Regions from separate parts of the Neorhizobium tunisiense genome, predicted to be linked through region 2. Evidence: predicted binding sites of a transcription regulator. Region 2 holds the regulator's gene; the other holds the start of a gene.
The links. Region 2 encodes PhoB, which activates phosphate uptake and scavenging genes when phosphate is short. Its sites were predicted from a motif close to TGTCATNNANCTGTCAT; they were not measured.
Positions count from the first base shown of each region.

Region 1 (9,869 bases), 1.4 Mb from region 2:
CCGGAACGGCCGGCGATCATGATCGCGGTCAGCAGCACGCCGATCTCACGAAGCTGCAGGATGCCGACCAGATCGACGACAAAAATCTCGGCCCCGAAATACCGGAGCTGGAAGGCGCCCTGCTGGGCGATGATCGCGCCGATCAGGAAGGACATCAGCACGATGATCGGCACCGCGCGCACGCCCATGCGGTCGATATGGGTGACGACGGACGCCGGCGATACGCCTGCGCCACGGCCGAGCTTCATCTGGGCACCGCGAACCGCCGAGCCGAGAATATGCATGGCCGCATAGAAATCACCGCCGAGCGAGACTATGACTTCGCCGACCGGAGCAAACAGGCGTTCGAACAGGTTTCCCTTAGCTCCGCCGTCCGCAGGCGGCGCAGGAACGTGTTCCGGCAAGACGCCGATCAATTCCCGGATCGGGCCTTCGCCGCCCACCAGGGCCGCTTCTGCGCCCTGCCCGCCCTTGGCGGTCATCAGCCGGCGGATGAGCCAGGCGCCGGCTGTATCGACGCCGGTGATACCGGAAAGATCGATCTCCACCTTGCCCCGTTTTGCGGCATTTTCGAACCGCTCGAACTCCTTGAGCACAGGTGCTATCGTCGGGCCGCGCCATTCGCCGGCCAGCACGTACCGTTCACCGCCGTCGCCGGGCAGATTTTCGGCCTTGATTTCGGCTGGCTGGAACGTCACGTGTTTCTTTCGCGCTTCAAGCTTGTCAGGAGTTTCAATACGATGCGGTTGATCGCACTTTCGAGACCGGCAATATAGCTGCGTCATAGGGATTTGCCACAACGGGACGCGTAAAACCATGAGCCGTCACCTCGAAGCCACAATAGAGACGTTTCCGATCTCCGGTTCCTTCACGATTTCCCGCGGCTCCAAGACCGAGGCGGAAGTCATCACCTGCATCGTCAGCGAGAACGGCTTTTCCGGCCGCGGCGAATGTGTGCCTTACAAGCGCTATGGCGAAAGCCTGGACGGTGTGATGGAGGATATCACGGCCATTGCTGACGCAATCCGCGCCGGTTTGACACGCGCGGAGCTGCAGAGACGGATGCCGCCGGGTGCTGCCCGAAACGCCGTCGATTGTGCGCTCTGGGACCTGGAGGCGAAGCTGAGCGGGCAGCGTGTCGCCGATGTGATCGGCGCTACCAGCCGCAAACCCTTCGTCACCGCCTTCACGCTGTCGCTCGGTGAACCGGAGGTCATGGCAGCGGAGGCGGCCCGGAATGCCTACCGACCGCTTCTCAAGGTCAAGCTCGGGACGGACAATGACGAAATGCGGCTGAGGGCCGTTCGTGACGCCGCGCCGGCCGCGCGGATCATCGTCGATGCCAACGAAGGATGGACCGAGGAAAACCTCGCCCACCACATGGCGATCGCCGCGGAAACCAATGTGTCGTTGATCGAGCAGCCATTGCCGGCCGGCCGGGATGCGGCGCTTGCCCGTATCCGCCGCCTCGTTTCCGTCTGCGCCGATGAAAGCGTGCATGCCACGGAGGACCTGGCAAACCTTCGCGACCGTTATGACGCCGTCAACATCAAGCTCGACAAGACCGGCGGACTGACCGAAGCGCTGGCGATGAAGGCGGAAGCACAGCGGCTTGGATTTGCCGTGATGATCGGCTGCATGGTCGGCTCCTCGCTCGCCATGGCGCCGGCCGTGCTGCTTGCCCAGGATGCGGACTACGCGGATCTCGACGGACCGCTGCTGCTTTCCCGCGACCGGCCGGACGGGCTGCGCTACGAGGGTTCCCTCGTCTACCCGCCGGAAGCGACCCTCTGGGGCTGAAGTCTTGCCGCAAGCGCGATGATCGACAGGCCAAGCAGCGCCAGGACAGACATGGCCACATAGCTCGTCGGGCCGAACTGGCGGTAAAGTACGCCGGAGAGCACCGTCGAAAGCGCGAGAAAAACGCCGTTGTAGAAGACATAGGCGCCCTGCATCGAGGCTTCCTGGTCCTCGCGCACCGCCTCGACCAGCCGGTGCTGGATGCCGATGTGGACAAAGGCGAAGGTGAACGCGTGGGTGGCCTGCAGCGCCAGATATCCCCAGAAATCGAGCGGCATCGGAAACAGTGTCCAGCGCAGCACCGCCACCGCACAACCGATTCGCATCAGCGTCCAGGGCGAGATCCTTCGGGCGATCCAGCCCGCTGCGAAGAAGACGATGATCTCCGACACGACGGCTGCGCTCCACAGGACGCCGATCGAGCCGCTCGAAAACCCGATCTGCTGCCAGTGTATGGTGCCGAACGTATAGAACATGCCGTGCCCTGCCTGCGCCACCGACGCTCCGATCATCAGCACGTGCAGGTCGAGCCTTTTCAGCGAGCTCGGCTGAGGCACCTTGTCCGGGTCAGGCCTTGCAACGGCCCGGCCGAGCTTGGGAGCCGCGAACGCAACGGCGACGGTCAGAAGAAAACCGACCGCTATCGCCGACGGTACGGCCTGGAAACCCCAGAAGCCGAGGAGCTCGCCGACGAATAGCACCACGGCCACGAAGCCGACCGACCCCCACACCCGCATCGAGCCATATTGGAAACCCCAGCGCCGGACCCCGCTCACGGCGATCGATTCGACGATCGGCGCATAGGGCGCGAAAACCGCCGCCTGAACGGCGACGACGATGAGAACCGGCCAGAAGTCGCGGGTGAAGAACATGGCGAATGCCGTCAACAACGACAGCGCGCCGGACCAGGCGAGCATCAGGGTGCGTTCCGTCATGCGGTCAGCAAGCAGGCCGGCAACAGGGGCTGCCACCACGCGCAGGAAAAGCTGCGAAGCGAGCACGATGCCGATTTCAAACTCGGTAAAGGCAAGCCCGTCGAGCCAGACGGGCAGATAGGGCAGAATCACGCCATTCACCCCGAGCGGCGCCCCATAGGCGATCGCACAGCGCAACTGGAAGAACCGGGGCGCTGTCTGCGCCGTATTTAAGGGAATCACGATTTCACGGGTGGGTTGCTGAAGTTTCAGCTTACCTAACACACACCCTTGTGCCTGCCTATGGCAAGATGTAGCCCTCTGACCGGCCTGTCCATCTGTCGCAGGCCACTCAGGCGGCCCGCATGTCCTCGATGGATTGTGGCGCCGGCAAGGCCTTGATCTCGGCCGTGGCGGCGATGTTCTGCCACGAGATCATCTCCAGAGTGCCGTCGAAGTTCTCGGCGATCGCCGTACAGCTTTCCACCCAGTCGCCGGTATTGACGTAGTGGATGCCGTCGATGTCTTCCATGACGGCGTGATGGATATGGCCGCAGATGACGCCATCGACATTGTTGCGGCGGGCTTCGTCGGCGACGACCCGCTGGAACTCGCCGATGAAATTCACGGCGTGTTTGACCTGCAGCTTGGCCCAGGCCGAGAACGACCAGTAGGGCATGCCGAGGCGTCGGCGGATGGCGGCAAGGCCGATATTGATGACGATGGCCGCGTCATAGGCCCAGTCGCCGAGATAGGCGAGCAGGCGGGCGTTGCGGACCACGACGTCGAATTCGTCGCCATGCAGGACCAGGTATTTCTTGCCGTCGGCCATTTCGTAGATTTCGCGCTCCGCGACTTCGATGCCGCCGAAATGGGTGCCCGGGAAGGAGCGCAGGAATTCGTCGTGGTTGCCGGGGATGTAGACGATGCGGGTGCCCTTGCGCGCCTTGCGCAGCAGCTTCTGGACCACGTCGTTGCAGCCCTGCGGCCAGTACCAGTTGCGCTTCAGCCGCCAGCCGTCGACGATGTCGCCGACCAGGAAGATGGTATCCGCTTCGTGACAACGCAGGAAATCCAGGAGGAAGTCTGTTCGGGCCGCCTTGGAGCCCAGATGAACGTCCGAAATGAAGAGCGTTCTGAAATGCCTTGTATCCATCTCACCGGTCACGAAGTCGTCCTTTCGCTGCCGCTTCTGGTGGCTTCAAAACCAGACTCGTGTTTCAGGATGATGACAGGGCGGGGAAAAGCCGGCCCCGGCGTTCCGATCGGCCATGTTCCAATTTCCGCCATCACCCCAAATTAGCTGCTGTCGCTGCCGATCGATTGATGTAAGGAGAGGTCTCTCCTTTCGACCCCTCAAAGACAGAACAAGCAAGCCAGGAGGAAACATGAACGCGCAGGACAAACCGAAGGCGCCGACCATGCCGGTCAGCGGCGATCTCGACGAGCAGGCGCTGTTCTTCCACCGCTACCCGCGGCCTGGCAAGCTGGAGATCCAGGCGACCAAGCCGCTCGGCAACCAGCGCGACCTGGCGCTTGCCTATTCTCCGGGCGTTGCAGCCCCATGTCTGGCGATCCGCGATAACCCGGATATGGCTGCGGACTATACCGCCCGCGCCAACCTCGTCGCCGTCGTCTCGAACGGTTCGGCCGTGCTTGGGCTCGGCAATATCGGCCCGCTGGCTTCAAAGCCGGTCATGGAAGGCAAGGCCGTCCTCTTCAAGAAATTCGCCGGCATCGACGTCTTCGACATCGAGATCGACGCGCCCGGCATCGAGGCGATGGTCTCGACCGTCTCGGCGCTCGAGCCGACCTTCGGCGGTATCAACCTCGAAGACATCAAGTCGCCGGAATGTTTCGAGGTCGAGCGCCGGCTGCGCGAAAAGATGAACATCCCGGTCTTCCACGACGACCAGCACGGCACCGCCATCATCGTCGCTGCCGCGATCCTGAACGGGTTGGAACTGGCGGGCAAGAACATCGCCGACGTGAAGATCGTGACGTCGGGCGCGGGTGCCGCGGCGCTGGCCTGCCTGCATCTCCTCGTTTCGCTCGGCGCGAAAAAGGAGAATATCTGGGTCCACGACATCGAAGGCCTTGTCTATGACGGGCGCAATACGCTGATGGACGAGTGGAAGGAAATCTACACCCAGAAATCCGACAAGCGCGTCCTTGCCGACAGCATCGGCGGTGCCGACGTGTTTCTCGGCCTCTCCGCCGCGGGCGTGCTAAAGCCCGAACTCCTGGCGCAGATGGCCGAAAAGCCGCTGATCATGGCGCTTGCCAATCCGACGCCGGAAATCATGCCGGAGCTCGCCCGCGCCGCCCGCCCCGACGCGATGATCTGCACCGGCCGTTCGGACTTCCCGAACCAGGTCAACAACGTGCTGTGCTTCCCCTACATCTTCCGCGGTGCGCTCGATTGCGGCGCCCGGACGATCAACGAGGAGATGAAGATGGCAGCGGTCAAGGCGATCGCAGCGCTTGCCCGCGAGGAAGTCTCCGACGTTGCCGCGCGCGCCTATTCCGGCGAGACTCCGATCTTCGGAGCCGACTATCTCATCCCCTCGCCTTTCGATCCGCGCCTCATCCTGCGCATTGCCCCGGCGGTTGCCAAAGCCGCTGCCGAGACCGGCGTCGCATCCCGGCCGATCCAGGATTTCGAGGCCTATCTCGACCAGCTGAACCGCTTCGTGTGGCGCTCCGGTTTCGTCATGAAGCCGATCTTCAGCGCCGCCAAGGTTTCGGAAAAGAACCGGGTGATCTTCGCCGAGGGCGAGGACGAGCGCGTCTTGCGCGCCGCCCAGGTTCTGCTCGAGGAAAAGACGGCGACCCCGATCCTGATCGGTCGTCCTTCCGTCATCGAGGCACGGCTTGCCCGTTTCGGCATCCGCATCCGCCCGAATGTCGATTTCGCCGTGGTCAACCCGGAAGACGATCCGCGCTATCGCGACTATGTCGACGAATATTTCGCCCTGGTCGGCCGCGAAGGCATCAATCCGGAAGCGGCGCGCACCATCGTGCGCACCAACAACACGGTGATCGGCGCGCTCGCGGTCAAGCGCGGCGATGCGGACGCGCTGATCTGCGGCGTCGAAGGCCGTTACGACAAGCATCTCAGCGACGTGAACCAGATCATCGGCAAGCGGCCGGACGTCTGCGCCTTCTCGGGCCTCAGCCTGGTCATCTCCCAGCGTGGTGCGATGTTCTTCACCGACACCTTCGTCAACTACAACCCGTCCGCGCAGGAAATCGCCGAGATCACGGTTCTGGCGGCCGAGGAAATCCGCCGCTTCGGCATCACCCCGAAGGCGGCGCTGATCTGCCATTCGAATTTCGGCTCGCGCGATTCGGAAAGCGCCCAGAAGATGCGGACCGCCCTGAAGCTGGTGCGCCAGCGGGCACCGGAGCTTGAAGTGGACGGCGAAATGCAGGGCGGTTCTGCCCTGTCGGAAACGCTGCGCAAGCGGGCCATGCCGAACAGTTCGCTGACCGGCGAGGCCAACCTGCTGGTTTTCCCGAACCTCGACGCGGCAAACATCTCGCTCGGCCTCGTGCGCAACCTGACGGACGCCTTGCATGTCGGCCCCATTCTTCTGGGAGCGGCCCAGCCGGCGCATATCCTGTCGTCCTCGGTCACGTCGCGCGGCGTCGTGAACATGGCGGCGCTGGCGGTTGTCGAAGCATCGCAGCCAAATCTGCAATTTCAATCTTAAATTGCAGATTCACCCGCACAGCGGTTTGAGCCCTGAACAGGGCTCGAACTCCCTGCTGCAGAAATGACCTGCGCCGGGTATTGCCCCGATTTTTGAGGGCGATGCCGGCGACTTTATGAGATTGTCAACCGGAACGTTCCATGATGCCATCTCCACTCTGGAGAGGATGCCGGAATTGCCGATACCGCTTCGCGGCCTGCTGACCATACCTCTGTTTTTTCTGCCGGCCGCAGCGCTTGCGGGGGACCCCGCCGTTTGTGCGGCACTCTACCGGAAACTTGGAAACAGCCCGCAGATCATCGGCAGCACCTCCGTGGCGCGCAGCTATGCCCAGCAACTCGGCGAATACAATGCCGATATCCGGGAGCTCAGGATCGACATGCGCCGCGCCGGCTGCGGCAACGGCAGCGTCGTGGTTCTGGGCGGCCCGAATGCCGAGGTCTGCGGCCAGATGCGGGATGCGCTGGACAGAATGGAGCAGAGCCGCGACGCGCTGGCAGCGGAACGGAACAGTTCGCGGCAGATGATCCTGCCCTCGGAAGAGCGCAATGCCATTCTCGCCGCCATTCGCGAACAGCGCTGCATCCCCTCTTTCGAGCCTCTGCCGCCTGTCGTCGACGACCGCCGAAAGGTGCCGGGGATCGAGCTGCCCAGGCAGGAGGAGCCCTATTCCGGGATCACCAAATTGCAGACGCATCCGCCGCAGGCCGCAGTCCAGCGGCCAGTGCTCACACCGCCACCGGAGCGAGCCTACGATCCGAACAAGAAGGTGCGCACCGTCGGGCCGACCTTCCTGCCCGATGAGAGTATCGATCTCAGCAATCCGCAATCGGCAGGACCGCAGCCGCAGCAATAGTCAGCGGTTTTCCCATCGGTCCTCAAAGATCAGTTCGTCCAGGGTCAGGCGCTGGCGCCAGCCCTTGAGCGCCAGCTCCGGCTCGCCATAGAGCCGGTCGACATAACCGAGGCAGAGCCAGGCGACGATCTCGATGCGGTCGGGAATGCCCAGCAGCCCGCGCACGTCCTCGTCGCGAAAAATGCTGACCCAGCCGACGCCGACGCCTTCGGCCCTGGCAGCAAGCCAGAGGTTCTGCACGGCGCAGACGGTCGAATAGGCGTCCATGCGCGGATTGTGGGTGCGGCCGAGCACGACCGGGCCTGCGCGATCCGGATCACAGGTGACGCAGATCGACAGCGGTGCCTTGCGGATGCCTTCGAGCTTGAGGCTGCGGTACAAATCACGGCTTTCCTCCGCAAACATTGCCTCCGCTTCGTCATTGGCGCGCGAAAAGGCGGCCCACGCTGCCTCCCGCACCGCCTGGTCTCGGATGAGGATGAAATTCCACGGTTGCATGAAACCGACCGAGGGGGCTGCATGCGCGGCGCCAAGCAGCCGCTTTACCAAGTCGTCCGGCAACGGATCGGGCAGGAACTGGTCGCGCACGTCGCGTCGCGTCTCGATCGCCTTGTAGACGGCCGCACGATCGGCCTTCGAAAATTCACCGGCAGGCAGCAAGGCATGCGCGAAAGGGTCAGGTCGCATCGTTTATCCCCAACAATGCCGTCGCTCCCCAACCTTTCGAAAGCAAGGAGAGGTCCGAAACCTTTCCGCCGTCCGCGCGGGTTCGGTCTATCGTGTCAGGCCGGTCTTCTGACTTGGCTTCGTCCGCTTCCCGCCGCAGCCTTCCCGGTTTCCCAGTGGCTAAATTCCTGCGGCCGGGCGTCCACCTCACAGCGTTGGGCACGTTCCGGATCCACCCCGGATTCCCGATTCTCCGGCTTTTGGCCGGCACCTGACAGGATCGGTTATGCCCTTACCCAATCCCCGGCGCAAGACGCTCATGCGACGGCGAAATAGCGCACCTAGGCGAATTCACTGCTGCGGGTGACCAGTTGGGCGCCTCGATCTGCGCGGGGCCATGATCCCTCTCCTACCGATCGCGGAAACGGTTGGTGATCGGGTAACGCCGGTCGCGGCCGAAATTCTTCTTGGTGATTTTGACGCCCGGCGCCGATTGGCGCCGCTTGTATTCGGCGAGATAGAGAAGGTGCTCGATGCGGTGAACGGTCGCGATGTCGTGGCCGCGGGCGATAATCTCCTCGGTGCCCATCTCCAACTCGACGAGGCACTCGAGAATGTCGTCGAGCACCGGATAGGGCGGCAGCGAGTCCTGGTCGGTCTGGTTGGGCCTCAGTTCCGCGGATGGCGCCTTTGAGATGATGTTCTTCGGGATCACCTCGCCGCTCGGGCCGAGAGCCGTCGGCGGCAGGTGTTGGTTGCGCCAGGCGGCCAGCGCATAGACCTGCATCTTGTAGAGGTCCTTGATCGGATTGAAGCCGCCGTTCATGTCGCCGTAGAGGGTCGCGTAACCGACCGACATTTCCGACTTGTTGCCGGTCGTCACCACCATCGAGCCGAACTTGTTGGAGATCGCCATCAGGATCGTGCCGCGCGCGCGGCTCTGGAGGTTCTCCTCGGTGATGCCCTCCTCGGTTCCCTCGAACAGCTCGGCCAGCGCCGACGAAAAACCATCCACCGGCTCGGCGATCTGGACGATATCGTAACGGCAGCCGAGCGCCCTGGCGCAATCGGCCGCGTCCTTCAGCGAATCCTCGGATGTATAGCGATAGGGCAGCATCACGGTGCGCACCCTCTCCTCGCCGAGCGCATCGACGGCGATCGCCGCGCAGATGGCGCTGTCGATACCGCCGGACAGGCCGAGCACGACCGACTTGAAACCGTTCTTGTTGACGTAATCGCGGAAGCCGAGCAGGCAGGCGCGGTAATCCGCCTCCTCCTTTTCCGGAATGCGCGCCATCGGGCCGCGTGCACAATGCCAGGTCTCGCCAATTCGTCTCCACTCGGTGACGGCAACGGCCGGCTCGAACTGGCTCATCTGGAAGGCGAGCGACTTGTCCACATTGAAGGCGAAGCTGGCGCCGTCGAAGACCAGTTCGTCCTGGCCGCCGAGCTGGGCCGCGTAGATCATCGGCAGGCCGGTCTCGATCACCTGTTTCAGCACGACCTGGTGGCGGATATCCACCTTGCCGCGATAGTAGGGCGAGCCGTTCGGCACGAGCAGGATTTCCGCACCGCTTTCCGACAGCGTCTCGCAGACGCCGAGATCGCCCCAGATATCCTCGCAGATCGGGATGCCGAGCCGGACGCCGCGAAAATTCACCGGTCCGGGCATCTCGCCGGCGATAAAGACGCGCTTCTCATCGAACTCGCCATAGTTCGGCAGGTCGATCTTGTCGCGCACGGCGATCACCCTGCCACCGTCGAGCACGGCGATCGAGTTGTGCCGGCCTTCCTCGCCCTGGCGGGGAAATCCGATGATGACACCGGGGCCACCATCCGCCGTATCGGCAGCAAGCTCCTCCACCGCCTTCAGGCAGGCCTTCAGGAAAGCCGGTTTCAGGACAAGGTCTTCCGGCG
Region 1 covers NZ_JBDIUU010000001.1:269,895-279,763, forward strand. The annotation lists gene ABCW43_RS01460 (ABC transporter permease) at 1-698, opposite strand, end outside; gene dgcA (N-acetyl-D-Glu racemase DgcA) at 817-1,800, shown strand; gene ABCW43_RS01470 (MFS transporter) at 1,770-2,957, opposite strand; gene ABCW43_RS01475 (UDP-2,3-diacylglucosamine diphosphatase) at 3,067-3,870, opposite strand; gene ABCW43_RS01480 (NADP-dependent malic enzyme) at 4,103-6,430, shown strand; gene ABCW43_RS01485 (hypothetical protein) at 6,546-7,286, shown strand; gene bluB (5,6-dimethylbenzimidazole synthase) at 7,287-7,973, opposite strand; cobalamin riboswitch at 8,055-8,242, opposite strand; gene ABCW43_RS01495 (NAD+ synthase) at 8,362-9,869, opposite strand, start outside.
Region 1: ABCW43_RS01475 (UDP-2,3-diacylglucosamine diphosphatase) is a predicted target of PhoB. The motif match lies at 3,932-3,948, and genes of this name have one in related genera.

Region 2 (9,869 bases):
ATCATCCTGCTCCTGTTCCTCATCCTAATGAATGTTGGCGCAATTCTCTTGCGGCGTCGCTTCGAGCGGCGCTGGTAGAAGGAGTATGACAATGAATATGATGTCAGAATCGGCAGTAGAAAAGGCGCTGGACCAAAAGATGAGCGATGCTCCCCACAAGATGATCGGTAAGGACGTTTCGGTGTATTACGGCGAAAAGCGTGCGCTTTTCGACGTGAACCTCAACGTCCGCGAAAACACTGTGACGGCTCTCATCGGTCCTTCCGGCTGCGGCAAGTCCACCTTCCTGCGCTGCCTCAACCGCATGAACGACACGATCGAGAATTGCCGCGTCACCGGCAAGATCACCCTCGATGCGGACGATATCTACGACCAGAACATCGACGTCGTGGAACTTCGCGCCCGTGTCGGCATGGTTTTCCAGAAACCGAACCCGTTCCCGAAGACCATCTACGAGAACGTCTCCTACGGTCCGCGCATCCACGGCCTGTCCAAGAGCAAGGCCGATATGGACCAGATCGTCGAGGCGAGCCTGCAGCGCGCTGGCCTCTGGGGCGAAGTCAAGGATCGCCTGCACGAATCCGGCACCGGCCTCTCCGGCGGTCAGCAGCAGCGTCTGTGCATCGCCCGTGCGATCGCCGTGTCGCCGGAAGTCATCCTGATGGACGAACCCTGCTCGGCTCTCGACCCGATCGCGACCGCCAAGGTTGAAGAACTCATCCATGAACTGCGTGCCAACTACACGATCGTCATCGTGACGCACTCGATGCAGCAGGCTGCCCGCGTGTCGCAGCGCACCGCCATGTTCCATCTCGGCCAACTCGTCGAGGAGAACGACACCGACAAGATGTTCACCAATCCCGACGATCAGCGCACCCAGGATTACATCATGGGCCGTTTCGGCTGATCCAGCCGATTGTGCCGCCTGAAAATCAATTTTGAGGACTAGAAGATGGCATCGACCCATATCCTGTCGGCATATGACGACGAACTGAAATACCTGAGCCGCCGCATCTCCGAAATGGGTGGCCTCGCCGAGCAGATGTGCTCGGACGCCGTGCGTGCGCTGGTCAATTCCGACGCCGCACTCGCGCAGAAGGTCATCTCCGACGACGTGATCCTCGATCACGCCGAGCGCGAGATCGGCGACAAGGCGATCATCACGATCGCCCGCCGCCAGCCGGTTGCGGCCGACCTTCGCGAGATTGTCGGTTCGTTGCGCATCGCCTCCGATCTGGAGCGCGTCGGCGACCTTGGCAAGAACACCGCCAAGCGCGTTATCGCGGTTCAGGGCACAGGCGTTCCGCGCAAGCTCGCCCGCGGTCTGGAACATCTCTCCGATCTCGCCCTCGTGCAGCTCAAGGACGTCCTCGACGTCTACGCGACACGTTCGGCGGAGAAGGCCGAGGCGATCCGCATCCGCGACGAGGAAATCGACGCGATGTACACCTCGCTGTTCCGCGAACTCCTCACCTACATGATGGAGGATCCGCGCAACATCACCACCTGCACGCACCTGCTGTTCTGCGCCAAGAACATCGAGCGTATCGGCGACCACGCCACCAACATCGCCGAGACCATCTACTACATGACGACCGGCGCCCAGCCGGAGGGCGATCGCCCGAAGGACGACTCGTCGAACACACTCGGCGCGATCACCGAATAAATGATGGAATGCTGACGGAGCAGAGCTGAAATGCTGCCTAAAATCGCTGTGGTGGAGGATGAAGAAGCACTCAGCGTGCTTCTTCGCTACAATCTCGAAGCGGAAGGTTATGAGGTCGAGACGATCCTGCGGGGGGATGAAGCCGAAATCCGGCTTCAGGAGCGTACGCCGGATCTTCTGATACTCGACTGGATGCTACCCGGCGTTTCCGGCATCGAACTCTGCCGCCGTCTGCGCACGCGTTCGGAAACGGAACGCCTGCCGATCATCATGCTGACGGCCCGCGGCGAGGAGAGCGAACGTGTTCGCGGCCTCGCCACCGGCGCTGACGACTATGTGGTAAAACCCTTCTCGACCCCGGAGCTGATGGCCCGCGTCAAGGCGATGCTGCGCCGCGCCCGTCCCGAAGTGCTCTCCAGCGTGCTCCGTTGCGGCGATATCGAACTCGATCGGGAAACCCATCGCGTTCACCGCAAGAGCCGTGAAGTGCGCCTCGGCCCGACCGAATTCCGCCTTCTGGAATTCCTGATGGCCTCGCCCGGCCGTGTGTTCTCACGGTCGCAGCTTCTGGATGGCGTCTGGGGCCACGACATCTATGTCGATGAGCGTACCGTAGACGTGCATGTCGGGCGCCTGAGAAAAGCGCTCAACTTCTCCAACATGCAGGATGTCATCCGCACCGTCCGCGGCGCGGGTTACTCGATGGAATCTTAACGAGCCGACTCAAGCCGCCTCGGTCTGCCGCTGCCATTCCGGCAGCGGAAAGATCCGGTCATAGGCCCAGTTGAAGACGAAGGCATAGACCACGTAGAAGACCGCGAAAGACACATCCATCATCAGAGCATGGAGGATGCTGACGCCGAGATACCAGGCGATCAGCGGCAAAAGCGCGATCAGCAGACCAAGTTCGAACAACACCGCATGCGCCACGCGTATCGCGGTGCTTTTCTGTGTGGTGCCGGTGAAGCGCTGCATCAGATGGTCGAAGCCGAGATTGTAAAGATAGTTCCAGCCGGTGGCGATCGTCGCGCTGCCGATGCCGACCACGCCGATATCGGCAGCCGGCATGCCGAAGGCGATAGCGCCGAGCGGCGTGATGAGAGCGAGCCCGATCAGTTCGAAGCTGATGGCATGGCGGATACGGTCGCGTGTCGAGCGCATGATGACCTCCTGGGTTCTGTTCCGGGTCGTCCCGGAGTTTCTGCCCGAATGGGGGAGGTCGTCCTCGCTGTTTTGGAAATAGGCGCAATGCCGCCCGGCAGCAAGGCTTGGGCCTGGCATATCTGCCATGCAGCAACAAAAAAGCGGACCTCAAGCCCGCTTCCGATCTAGCCCTCGTGTCGCCTTGCCGCTCAGACCCGAGCAGCAACCTTGCGCCGCTCGTTGACCGGCTGGTAGGCGAGCTTTGCGTGATAGCTGCAATAGGGCGAAGCATCCGGGGATTCGCAGCCGCAGAAGTGGAAGTCGTCCTTGAGCGGATCGCCGACCGGCCATTTGCAGGTGCGCTCGGTGAGTTCGGTCAATGCAAGGCGACGGGAGATCGGCACCACCACGTTGGAGGCGGGACGATATTCCATCTCCTGATAGGGCTCGATTTCGACCTCTTCCTTGACCATCGTCGCACCAACGGCGCGGGTAACGGTCCGGGTCGCGACGCGCGATGCATAGTTCGGGGCTCGCGGCGCCGACGTCGTGCGCTTGGCCGCAGATGAACGGCCCGTCGCTACCGTGCCGCCGGCTTTCGCCCGACCCGGCAGGCTCAGACGATGCACCTTGCCGATCACGGCATTTCGGCTTACGCCTCCAAGTTGCGCTGCGATCTGGCTGGCGCTGAGGCCCTCCGACCATAATCTTTTGAGCTTCTCGACACGCTCGTCTGTCCAGTTCATGCCCGTTCTCCGCCTTTGAACGTTGCTGGCATGCAGAATCCTTCCACCTTTGCTGCGAAATTCATTTCGCAGCACCCACTATATCTATGCTTGAGGTGACTAGTTCCGCCGCATGCAGTCTAGTAATTGATCTTTAACCTAGTGTGAGGCTGACTCCGTGGCAAGAGTCGGGAGAATCTGCGGGAATCGATTTCGTGGTTTTCCCCAACTTGCTGTCCGGGAGAGTCATTTTTGTCACATTGGCCGGCGCCTTTCGCCTTCCGGCCCGGATCCGCCCAAAACGCCGAGCTTTGTTGACATTGATGGCCTAAACCCCGATAGTGCCCCCGCCGCCCAGTGGGCGGCATTTTTGGTTTTTTCGGCCCGTTCCATGGGCCTTTTTGGACTGCCTAGAGGAGTGATGTCGCCATGGCTGAAGCCGCGCTTTTCGACACGTTTGCCCGGGCTCCGCTGCGTTTCGAGCGCGGCGAGGGCGTATGGCTTGTGACGGAAAGTGGGGAGCGATATCTCGATTTCGGTTCCGGCGTCGCGGTCAATTCGCTCGGCCACGGACATCCGCATCTCGTTGGTGCGCTGAAGGCGCAGGCCGACAAGGTGTGGCACACGTCCAACCTCTTCGAGCAGCCCGGCCAGGAGAAGCTGGCGCGTCGTCTCGCCGACAACTCTTTCGCGGACAAGGTGTTCTTCACCAATTCCGGCGCCGAGGCCCTGGAATGTGCCATCAAGACGGCGCGCCGCTATCAGTTCGTGAAGGGGCATCCGGAGCGCTTCCATATCATTACCTTCGAAGGTGCCTTCCACGGCCGTACGCTGGCGACCATCGCTGCCGGCGGCCAGGCGAAATATCTCGAAGGCTTCGGCCCGAAGGTCGAAGGCTTCGATCAGGTGCCGTTCGGCGACATCGACGCCCTGAAGGCCGCGATCACCGATGCGACCGCGGCTATTCTGATCGAGCCGATCCAGGGAGAGGGAGGCGTCCGGCCGGTTCCGAAGGAATTCCTCCAGGCGTTGCGCCAGGTCTGTGACGACAACGGTCTGCTGCTGATCTTCGACGAAGTCCAGACCGGCGTCGGCCGTTCCGGCAGGCTGTTCGCCTATGAATGGGCGGGCGTGACGCCCGACATCATGGCGCTTGCCAAGGGCATCGGTGGCGGCTTCCCGCTCGGCGCCTGCCTTGCCACGGCGGAAGCCGCCTCCGGCATGACCGCCGGCACCCATGGCACGACTTACGGCGGCAATCCGCTGGCCACGGCGGTCGGCAACGCCGTACTCGACGTGATCCTCGGCGACGGCTTCCTGGAAAACGTCCGGGATGTCGCCTTGGTCTTGCGCCAGGGGCTCGCGAGCCTGAAGGACCGCTTCCCCGATGTCATCGAGGACATTCGTGGTGAAGGCCTGCTGCTCGGCGTGAAGGCGAAGGTGCCCGCGGGTGATCTGGTTGCCGCCATACGCGGCGAACACATGCTGGCCATTCCGGCCGGCGACAACGTGGTGCGTCTCCTGCCACCGCTCACAGTCACAGCGGAGGAAGCCCGCGAGGGGCTTGCCCGCATCGAGAGGGCGGCGGAAAAGCTTTCCGCTTCCCAGATGAAGAAATCGGCCTGAGCGGGCAAAAGCGGGACGCCGTCGTAGGTTTCCCGCTTCACAGGGAACATCAAATGGCATCTCCCAAGCATTTTCTCGATCTTTCCGCTGTTTCCGCGGCTGATCTCAGGGCCATCCTCGAGGACGCGAAGGCCCGCAAGCAGGCGACCAAGGCCGGCACGGCGGAAAAGCCGCTCGCCGGCAAGATGCTGGCGATGATCTTCGAAAAGCCCTCCACGCGCACCCGCGTCTCCTTCGATGTCGGCATGCGCCAACTCGGCGGCGAAACGCTGTTTCTGTCGGGTACCGAAATGCAGCTCGGCCGCGCCGAGACGATCGGCGATACGGCCAAGGTCCTGTCGCGTTATGTCGATGCGATCATGATCCGTACCACGGATCACGCCCGCATGCTGGAACTCGCCGAACACGCGACCGTGCCGGTCATCAACGCCCTGACCGACGACACGCATCCATGCCAGATCATGGCCGATATCATGACCTTCGAGGAACATCGCGGACCGGTCGCGGGCAAGACGATCGCCTGGACCGGCGACGGCAACAACGTGCTGCATTCCTTCGTCGAAGGTGCCGCCCGTTTCGGCTATCGCATGAACATGGCGGTGCCGATGGGCTCGGAACCCGCTGACAAGTTCCTCAACTGGGCGCGCAACAACGGCGGCAACATCATGCTTTGCCATGATGCCGAAAAGGCGGTTGCCGGCGCCGATTGCATCGTCACCGACACGTGGGTGTCGATGAACCAGGAGCACAAGGCGCGCGGCCACAACGTCTTCCAGCCGTTCCAGGTCAATGCCGACCTGATGAAGCGTGCCGACAAGGATGCATTGTTCATGCACTGCCTGCCGGCTCACCGCGGCGAGGAAGTCACCGACGAGGTGATCGACGGTCCGCAGTCGGTCGTCTTCGACGAGGCTGAAAACCGCCTGCACGCGCAGAAGTCCATTCTCGCCTGGTGCTTCGGCGCCGTCTGAGTTCAGCGTCCCGGACGGGGCGGAAGCGGAGGGCGGCGGCGATAGAACCTTGATTTCCGCCCCGCAATCCCCCATCTGTCGGCTTTCAACAATACGCCGTCTTCTGGACTGGCGTTTCAACACACATCGTCGACGTCTTTTCCTCCGGCCAGCGGTTCCGCTCGGGCTGGCGCTTGTGTAAAGGTTTTTGGGTCGGCGCGAAGGAGCGAAGTCATGGCGGAAGCGACTGTGGAACTCAACGAACTCGACTTTGCCGGCGACGACCGGGTCGTTCCCTTCCAGGTGGAGGGGCTCGACGTGCGCGGCCGTGCGGTCCAGCTCGGGCCGCTGCTCAACTCCATCCTCAGCCGTCACGAATATCCCGGCCCGGTCGCGCGGCTGCTTGCCGAGGCGATCGTGCTGACGGCCCTGCTCGGCACCTCGCTGAAATTCGATGGCAAGTTCACGGTGCAGACCAAGGGCGACGGCCCGGTCGATCTGCTGGTCGCGGATTTCTCGACGCCCGACAGTCTTCGTGCCTATGCCCGTTATGACGAGGAAGCGCTGGCTGAAGCGATCAAGGAAGGCCGAACCTCACCGCCCGACCTTTTGGGACGCGGCGTTCTTGCCTTCACCATCGACCAGGGCCGCGGCATGCAGCCGTATCAAGGCATCGTGCCGATGGACGGCTCATCACTCGAGGAGATCGCCGGCGTCTATTTCCGTCAGTCGGAGCAGATCCCGACCAAGGTCCGTCTGGGCGTCGCCGAACTGTTCGACCGCGATGCCGATGGCAAGCCGCGTCACAATTGGCGGGCAGGCGGGCTTGTCGCGCAGTTCCTGCCGCAGGCGCCCGAGCGCATGCGGCAGCCGGACCTGCATGGCGGCGACGGCGATGAGCGCGACTTCGAATTTGCCCATGACGATTCCTGGGCCGAAGCCCGCACGCTGGTGGAAACCATCGATACCGATGAGCTGACAGACCCGCGGGTCGCAATCGAACGGCTGCTGTTTCGTCTGTTCCATGAGCGCGGCGTGCGGGTCTATGCGCCGCACCCGGTGTTCGACCGCTGCAGCTGCTCGCGCGACAAGATCAAGGGCGTTCTCTCAGGGTTCTCCGCCGAGGAGATCGAGGCGAGCGAGGAAGACGGCGAGATCGCCGTCACCTGCGAGTTCTGTTCGACCACCTATCGCTACAAGGTGGACGAATTCGCTGCAGCCTGATTGTCGAACGGCGGGAGTTTCTTCCCGCCGTTTTCACTTCAAGGCATCTTGCATTCGAAGTTCGTGCCATCCTTCAGATCGCCGCTGCCGGAATATCTGGCCGATTGAGGATAAGGGCAAAGCGGCCGCGTCATCACCGGCTTGCCTTCCTTGATTTGGCTCGCCCGGATCATCTCGGGTGCCTTGCCGTTTTCCACCCAGTCCATCAGTGGCGTGAAGGCGTCGAAGACATCCGTGCCGTAACCCGCGGTGCAGTGGAACATGCCGGGCACCATGAACAGGCGGTAGAACTCCGCAGTCCGCTCGGCGCCCATCTGTTTGCGGACGGTCTCGTAGTAGTTGACGCCCATCATCGGGTTGAGCGCCGGATCGGACCAGCCGAAATAGGTGATCATCCGCCCGCCACGTTTTTGGAATTCGCTGAGATCCGGGTTGGTGGCGTCGACGATCTCGCGGATCGCGCCTATCTTCGGATATTCGCTATCGAAGTCGAATGTCTTCCAGTCGATCGCTTTTCCGGAGGCGGGCAGCATCGCCATGTTCTTGACGAAGGTCTCGCCATAGGCCAGCTGCCGGCTCGGCCCCTGGTCGGATACCATCCACATGTCCCAGCCGCTCACTCCGGTCGGATCGATACCCTCTGTGCCGTACTGCACCCCGGGGAAAATCGTTTCCCCCTTGATCTTCACCCCGCCGGCGAGAGTCCTTAGCGTCTCCACCTGCGCCGGCGTAAAGCAGTCGGAACCTCCCGCCTCGCAGATCTTCAGGTCCTTGGCCGGATCGAAATTGCATTGGCGAGGATCGGCGATCATGCCGTCCTTGGCACTGTCGATGGCGTCGCACTTGTCCATCACCGCCTTGGCGAGCACCGGAAGCTGAGCCCGGCTGATCGGCGCCTTGAGCAGAGCCCGCGCATTCCAGACGCCCCAGATCTGCGTATTGGTGAGATCGAGAACCGGAGCCCCGGCGAGAATGCCGTCGAAATCGCCCGGATAACGCTGTGCCGCCATCAGGCCCTGGCGTCCGCCGGTCGAGCAGCCATCCCAGTAGGAGAAGGAGGGGTGCCGGTCGTAATAGCGCGCGGCAATCGCCTTGGCCGTATCGACCGTCACATGCACCGCGCGTGAGCCGTAGTCGATCAGCAGGCCGAGATCTTCCGCGAAGTCTCCAAGCTTGTAGGTCACCGCGTCATGGCCGGTATTCTGCTGGACGGTGAGAAAACCTTTCGAAAGCGCCGCATTGCGGGTCGCTATCCTGGAGGGCGCGGCGAGGTCCTCGCCGGCATAGCCGCCATTGCCGAACATGTAGAGCCGCCGGTTCCAGTTGTCCGGCAGGGTGATTTCGAAGCGAACCTGCGGGCGGATATAGCCGGTGACCTGGCAATGGCCCGGCACGTTCCCGACGCCTGCCACATGCTTGGCCTTCAGCGTCGTGACGTCCGCAAATGACTGGCTGTTCAGCATGCCGCAGGCGATCTGCGGCGAGACGGTGGCGGATGCGAAATCCGACCTGTCCTTCTGGTCGATGAAACTGCTTTTGTTTTGTGCGTGTGCCGGAGCGAAGGTCGCAAGCGCCAGCAAGGCGCAGGCCACCAGCAGAATGGGTCTTGTTGTCAAGTTCTCCTCCCAAAGACCGTTTGACGACGACAGGATGCCGCAGGAGGGAGGGGGCAACAAATAGAAAAACCGACGCAACCCATAAGCTGAAGGTCGTCGTCGGTGGCGCGGTCTAGTTGAGAACGCGCATCAGGCCGGGCGAATCCAGCGAAAAGGCCGGGATCGTCACCTCGAAGGTCTCGCCTTCATCTGTCTGCATGTCGTAGTGGCCGAACATCAGCCCCGATGGTGTGTCGAGCGGACAGCCCGAGGAATATTCATAACTGTCGCCCGGCTTCAGCCGCGGCTGCTCGCCCACGACCCCCGGCCCGTCCACCTCGTCGACAATGCCGTTCTGGTCGGTAATATGCCAGTAGCGATGCACGAGCTGCACGGTAAGCGTCGAATGATTCTCGATGACGATGCGATATCCCCAGACATAGCGGCTCTCTTCCGGATTGGATTGCTCCTCCAGATAGTAGGGTTCGACGGCGACATCGATATCTCTTGTCCGGGCGCGATACATGCGACACCTCAACAATTCTCACTGCTTCGATATTGTACAGAGGGACCGCAACGTCAAGAATTCTCGCGGTTTGAACAACCGAGTGTGAGGATTTGTTGAAGTTAAGGATAACCGGGATGGTGAATTTCCGATGCCATACACCACCCCGGCCACTATCTCGAAAAGCGAACGCTTACATGCCCGCCTTGGAAAGCGCCTGAGCAAAATCCTCGATCAGGTCGTCGGTGTCCTCGATACCGGCCGACAGGCGCACGGTGCCGGGCGAGATGCCGAGTTCGGCACGGGCCTCGTCGGTCAGGTTCTTGTGCGTCGTCGTCGCCGGATGAGTGATCAGGCTCTTGGCGTCGCCGAGATTGTTGGAGATCCGCACGATTTCGAGCGCGTTCTGAAGCCTGAAGGCCGCGTCCTTGCCGC
Region 2 covers NZ_JBDIUU010000001.1:1,662,488-1,672,356, reverse strand. The annotation lists gene pstA (phosphate ABC transporter permease PstA) at 1-78, shown strand, start outside; gene pstB (phosphate ABC transporter ATP-binding protein PstB) at 92-907, shown strand; gene phoU (phosphate signaling complex protein PhoU) at 953-1,666, shown strand; gene phoB (phosphate regulon transcriptional regulator PhoB) at 1,697-2,380, shown strand; gene ABCW43_RS08735 (PACE efflux transporter) at 2,390-2,827, opposite strand; gene ABCW43_RS08730 (GcrA family cell cycle regulator) at 3,019-3,555, opposite strand; gene ABCW43_RS08725 (aspartate aminotransferase family protein) at 3,964-5,160, shown strand; gene argF (ornithine carbamoyltransferase) at 5,214-6,131, shown strand; gene ABCW43_RS08715 (Hsp33 family molecular chaperone) at 6,345-7,334, shown strand; gene ABCW43_RS08710 (tannase/feruloyl esterase family alpha/beta hydrolase) at 7,373-8,950, opposite strand; gene apaG (Co2+/Mg2+ efflux facilitator ApaG/CorD) at 9,063-9,455, opposite strand; gene ABCW43_RS08700 (O-succinylhomoserine sulfhydrylase) at 9,628-9,869, opposite strand, start outside.